DNA from 2 places in the Bacillus sp. C1 genome. Region 1 is predicted to be linked to the other one. Evidence: riboswitches for the same ligand, from Rfam matches in the RefSeq annotation. Region 1 holds a riboswitch; the other holds the start of a gene.
The links. A riboswitch is a leader RNA that binds a small molecule or an ion and turns the genes downstream of it on or off. The one in region 1 is predicted to bind cyclic di-AMP.

Region 1 (3,153 bases):
CATTACAAGTGCTAGTGTTGTTGCCGGTGCAGCAAACATTAAAAATGTAATTCCAATTAACTGTGATAAATAAGATAATCCATTTTCACCGCTATAATGCTGTAAGTTCGTATCTGCCATAAAGCTGATTGCTGTATTAAAAGCAAGCGTTGGCTCCATTCCCTCAATATGTGCTGGGTTTAACGGTAATACCCCTTGCAATCTGAAAATGAAATATACAACAACAATCATAAAACCATTCAGTGCAACTAATGATAATGCATACTGCTTCCAAGTTTGATTGTACGGCTTAATCCCCGTGATTTTAAAAATAAGATTTTCAAAGGGTCCAAACACTTTATCTAGTTTTCTACTACCTTGGAACGCTTTTTCTAAATAAATTCCAGTTGGCTTTGCAACGAGAATGAATAATAGCATTGTGATAACAACTGCAACCCAAATCATAATAAACGATTCCCCCTAATTAAAACTTTTCTGGATTTAATAACGCATAAACTAAATACACCGTAATCGCTGCAACAATAATTGATAAGGCAATCATCATTTCGATTTCCCTTCTTTCACCACTTTATCTGACCAGCTCGCAAGCCCTATCATAGATGCTACCAATACAACACAGATTCCGATCATCACAACATCAAGCATTATAATCCCCCTTATTCTAGTGTAAAATTTTACCATTTAAGCATCAAAAAAAGAACACCGAGGATCTACTCAGTGTTCAAAAATGAACAACACAAAAGTAAACCTCCTCTCCAAACGCTTACGAGGTTAGCTGTCGGATTCGGGCCTAAAGAGTAGCCCTACTTTCACAGTGAAAGATTCACCCCAAGTGACAATGCACAAAATTGGTTCCCCCGCTCCAAATAAATTGGACTCAGCGATATCAGGTTGTTTTTGGAAATTTTTATGAAACAATTTATGAATGTAAATATACTCCTCTATATTTGACTTGTAAAGGGTTTAATTACCTCAAATAATAAAATATTCCACCATTTTAACGCTTACATTCACTAATATTAATCTTGTATCATCTATTTTCTTAGCTTTTCTTTCATTTTCCTTGAAATGAACTTTTAATATGAAACAAAAAAGAAGAGAATGAACCTGAATACGTTTTATATCGTACCCTGGGTTCATTCTCTTCTTCATGATAAATCTATTCATTTCGTAAAAACAACCGCAAATTTCTCCCACGAATGTAGACCTGTGTTAGTTCCACATGCAGCATTTCATACGTAATAATATCTGTTTCTAAATATAACTTCTCTTCTGATGGCAATATCATATACGGCTTTGGAAACATAGGATCTCTTGCTAATTCTTGCATGCGCTCCTTCGATACGGCCCAACGATTCGCTATATCCTGATCTAATAACACCTTCATCTCCGCTTCCTCCACCCTATTCAAAAAATAAAAAGGAAATATTATCACAATTTGTAAATACTACAAATTTAGCTCCAATTGTTTGATAGAGCTTTACTGGATAATTTTTATTTCTTGTGACAACCGTAATAGGTGCTTGAAAAGAAAAACGAATACGTTCGGTGAAAAAGCTCACCGTTGGCAGTTCATCTCCTAGTAAAATTACTTTTTTTATTCCGCTACAAATGCTAGATAAATCTTGCTCCTCATTACAGCAATATGTTGCTTCAAATCCATATGCTCGTACTTCAGCAGCTACGCGTTCACTTACTGTAAAAATGACCATATGACTTTGAAAAGGTACTAAATTTCGCAAACTATTTACCTTTTCCTCTTCGCCTACACAAATGAGTGTTACTTCGTTTTTCTCATCCATGCATCTCATCCTCCTTAGTATAAAAGAATTTCAATATAGTAATTTACTATTCTTTTATACTAATCAGACCGGTGAAGCGATGTATCCATCCGTGCACCATCCTCTCTCAATACGCTTACGAAGTTAGCTGTCGGATTCGGACTTTGAGAGTAGCCCTACTTTCATAATGAAAGATTCACCCCTAGTGACAATGCACAATTTGGTTCCTCCGCTCCATAAACTTGGACTCAGCGCTGTCAAAAAGTTAATTCTGGATGATATATTACTCCTACATTTGGTAAAAGTAAACAATAAAAAAGAAACATGGTAATCTGACGAAATTTATTCGTATAAAGTGGTGAATGAAATTTTATCAGCGATTTTTCAAATATATCAACCGTTTCTCACAATATATTAGCGATTCGACAAAGGATATCGACTAGCCAACAAAAAACGACAAGAAAAACAGGAACCCATAGCCCCTGTTTCCCAACAAACTGAAAAATAAATATTTATACGTTCATTTTTCGTTGTTTATATGCAAAATGATTCGTTGGCCCATGACCACTTCCAATATGTAATTGCTGCTCAATTGCTATAGTAATAAACTGTTTAGCTTCTTGCACTGCCTCTTTAATTTCATACCCCTTTGCAAGACTTGCCGTTACAGCAGACGCGAATGTACAACCGCTACCATGCGTTTGTTTTGAATCGATTCGTTCACTTCTATACTCTGTAAATTTCTCACCGTCAAATAATAAATCGATCACTTCGTCCCCTTGATACGCAGCATGTCCCCCTTTCATAAGCACATACTTCGCCCCTAGTTCATGCAATATCTTTGCAGCTTTTTTACTATCTGCTATATTATGAATCTCCATCCCAGTTAACACTTCTGCTTCTGGTACATTCGGCGTCACAACTGTTGCAAGAGGTAGCAAATGTTCTTTCAACGCTTGCACTGCCTCTTGCTGTAATAACGATGCACCGCCCTTTGCGATCATAACAGGATCTAGTACAATATTATTCCAGCCAAATTTTTTAATATGCTCTACAACGACCTGAATAATTTCACTACTAAACAACATACCAAGCTTAACCGCATCAGGTGTTAAATCAGCACCAATAGAGTTTAACTGCTCCTTAATCCCTTCTAGTGCAACAGGGTATACCCCTTGCACGCCAAGTGTATTTTGGGCTGTAATAGCTGTAATAGCTGTCATTCCGTACACACCTAACTCTTGAAATGTTTTTAAATCAGCTTGAATACCTGCACCACCGCCACTATCTGATCCAGCAATTGTTAAAGCTTTATTCACTTTCATCTCACTCATCCTTTTCTATCCAAAATAACGATGATAAATCGTTTTTG
Region 2 (3,153 bases), on a different contig from region 1:
ATTACGGTGTATTTAGATGAAGAAGAGTATATATTAGAAACTGGTGATAGTGTAAAAATACCAGCGTATTTCAAACATAAATGGGTAAATAATTTTAATCAAAATGCCATTGTCTTATTTTCAGTTACTCCACCTATCTTCTAACACACCCAGCTAAAAACAGAGTAAAAGGGCGATACATACGTAATATGTATTGCCCTTCTTTTTTAATGCAACGCAGTTATGATATAGTCAAAAATTCAGCGATTGGTCCAAGTACGAGCACTGGCAAAAATGTGAGTGCACCGATTATAAATATAGTGCCTAATAAAATCCCACCAAACAACCGATTATCAGTTCGGAATGTTCCTATAGTCTCAGGTACAATCTTTTTCTTTTTGAGCCCCACTGCAACAGCAAGCATTGTAATTACACCGAAATACCGACCAATATACATAACAATTCCTGATGAGATATTCCAAAATGGTGTATTATCTTTTAGTCCTTCAAATCCAGATCCATTGTTAACGGCAGACGATGTATACTCATATATAACTTGTGTCAAACCATGAAAACCAGGATTAGAAATTGCATCTGTTCCAAGATGAGTAGAAAATGCAAGCGCTGCAGCCCCAAGAATCAGTAATGGCTGAGATACAATTGTAATCGCTATTAATTTCATTTCTTTTCCCTCTAATTTTTTATTAAGGAACTCCGGTGTACGCCCCACCATGAGTCCGGCTAAAAATACAGTAATCATCGCATACATGATAATATTTATAAACCCTAGTCCAATTCCTCCAAACACAGTACCTAACAGCATGTTTATAAGTGGAACCATCCCGCCAATTGGTGTTAATGTATCATGCGTTGTATTTACACCGCCTGTTCCAGAAGCACTTGTAACAGTTGCATATAAAGCAGATGATATAACACCAAGCCGTGTTTCTTTCCCTTCCATATTTCCTTGTGAATGTTCTAACCCTAATTGATTTAATAATGGGTTCCCCTTTAATTCAGATATAGCAAGCGTACAAAATCCAATGACGAAAAGAATAAGCATTGCTACAAAAAATATTTTACCTTGTTTCCGATTGCCGACCATTCTTCCATATACAAAAGGAAAGGCCATTGGAATTAACATTTGTAACATCATTTGCAGCACGTTACTCATCATATTAGGGTTTTCAAAAGGATGTGCAGAAACTGTTCCAAAAAAACCTCCTCCATTGTCACCAAGTTCTTTAATAGAAAGTAAAGACGCTACTGGGCCACGAGGAATTGCTTGCACTCCCTCTTCTAATGTTTTCACAATGACTGTTGAATCAAGTGTTTGTGGTATTCCTAACAATATAAATATGAGCGATGCCACAAATGAAATTGGCAATAATATTCTTGTAATCGATTGTACAAAATCAACAAAAAAGTTACCTATTCTTTTACCCGCTAACACACGAATAAACGTAATACCAACCGCCATTGAAGTTGCAGGTGCCGCAAACATCATGAACGTTACGCCCACCATTTGAGAGAAATTGGATAAACTACTCTCTCCTCCATAGTGCTGTAAATTAGCGTTTGTCATAAATGTAATTGCTGTATGAAAAGCTAATGTTGGTTCTAAGCCCATAAAATGATTAGGGTTTAACGGCAGAAACCCTTGTAATCGAAATATAGAATAAACAGAAAAAATAAAGAAACAATTTGTAATGATCAAACACAGCATATATTTCTTGAAGCTTTGATTATGTCCTTTAATCCCAGCAACTTTAAATAATATTTTTTCCAAGGGACCAAATACCCTTTGAAGCCCTTCCTTCCTCTGAAAAGCATTGTATATATAATCTCCCATTGGTTTTGCAACAATTACGAATAAGCCAATTGTAATTAGACTTGTAAGCCAGTTCATCCTTTTTCTCCTCTCTCTTTCTATTACACGCAATAAAAAAATGTTATTTTTTACCTTTAAGAGAATAAAAAGAAAACACCAGGTTGCACCTAGTGTTTTTTACACACAAGTCCCCCCTCTCAAAACGCTGACGAGGTTAGCTGTCGGATTCGGACCTTGAGAGTAGCCCTACCTATAAAAAGGATTCACCCCTAGTGACACATGCACAAATTCGGTTCCCCCGCTCCTAAAGTGGATTAAGCGATTATATTTGGCTGAAAAATCTATATTGAGCTATTCTGATTGTTAATATACTCTTCTAAATGATCGTTGTAAAGAAAGAAAAGATGAAATATTTAAATAATATAAACTTCTTCATTCCTGCTGTAAATATGAATTGTTACAGCAGGAATGAAACTCTTCTACAGCGAAATTCTACAAGTAACAAAACTCTATTAGGTGGTGCTTCATTATGAAGTTAGCTGTAATTGGTGGAGGTTACTTTGAACAAACAGATCATTTCCATATTAATCAACGACTTATCGAGTTAACTGGAAAACAATCTCCAAAAATATTATTTATCCCAACAGCAAGTAATGACGATGAAGGGTATATAAAAGACTTTAGAGAAACATTTGAAAAGCAGTTACGGTGTGATGTTCACATTCTGCGCTGTATAAAAGAAAATGTTAACGAAGTAGAAGTAAGTGAAATGATTCATTCTGCCGATTTCATCTATCTCGGCGGAGGAAATTATATCACTATGCTGGAAAAGTGGAAAGAAAACAAAATAGACGAGAAGTTAATAGCAGCCCTGCAAGGCGGGACGTTCATTGCGGGATATAGCGCTGGTGCTATGTGCTGGTTTACAACTGGAATTCGTTCTAACTATAAGGGAGAAGGCTATATAGAAAGCAATGGCTGGAATACACTAAACAAACACTTTTGTCCCCACTACAATCAACCAGATCGAGCAACTGCTTTCCATTTATTCTTACAAAACCATGCACGTAATATAGAAGGAATCGCTTTAGAAGATAACTGTGCTTTATATATAACCGAAAATTCCTTTGAGATTATCGGAGATCCAGAGAAAGCATGGGAATTCTATATGTATAATGGAAAACTTATGAGACACCATTTTGATGTAACTTTAAAAAGTTATTTATGAGTACGCACATATAATAAAAGTGTCCCTAAACTAGAAGGCTAAGGGACACTTTTATTTGTTTCCTATTTAACTCACAAGTCGCGTAATCCGTTTTTTCTTCCATGAAAGTTTATAA

Region 2: another riboswitch for cyclic di-AMP. It lies ahead of kdpA (potassium-transporting ATPase subunit KdpA); the one in region 1 lies ahead of ACX5JI_RS06690 (hypothetical protein).

Annotation. Positions count from the first base shown of each region.
Region 1 is NZ_JBTMZT010000002.1:11,471-14,623, reverse strand. It holds gene kdpA (potassium-transporting ATPase subunit KdpA) at 1-444, opposite strand, end outside; gene kdpF (K(+)-transporting ATPase subunit F) at 464-544, opposite strand; gene ACX5JI_RS06700 (signal peptide protein) at 541-645, opposite strand; cyclic di-AMP (ydaO/yuaA leader) riboswitch at 747-893, opposite strand; gene ACX5JI_RS06695 (hypothetical protein) at 1,160-1,387, opposite strand; gene ACX5JI_RS06690 (hypothetical protein) at 1,404-1,802, opposite strand; cyclic di-AMP (ydaO/yuaA leader) riboswitch at 1,899-2,045, opposite strand; gene thiD (bifunctional hydroxymethylpyrimidine kinase/phosphomethylpyrimidine kinase) at 2,294-3,115, opposite strand; gene ACX5JI_RS06680 (thiazole biosynthesis adenylyltransferase ThiF) at 3,122-3,153, opposite strand, start outside.
Region 2 is NZ_JBTMZT010000003.1:336,783-339,935, forward strand. It holds gene ACX5JI_RS12590 (helix-turn-helix domain-containing protein) at 1-144, shown strand, start outside; gene kdpA (potassium-transporting ATPase subunit KdpA) at 221-1,888, opposite strand; cyclic di-AMP (ydaO/yuaA leader) riboswitch at 1,998-2,141, opposite strand; gene ACX5JI_RS12600 (Type 1 glutamine amidotransferase-like domain-containing protein) at 2,340-3,038, shown strand; gene ACX5JI_RS12605 (MATE family efflux transporter) at 3,105-3,153, opposite strand, start outside.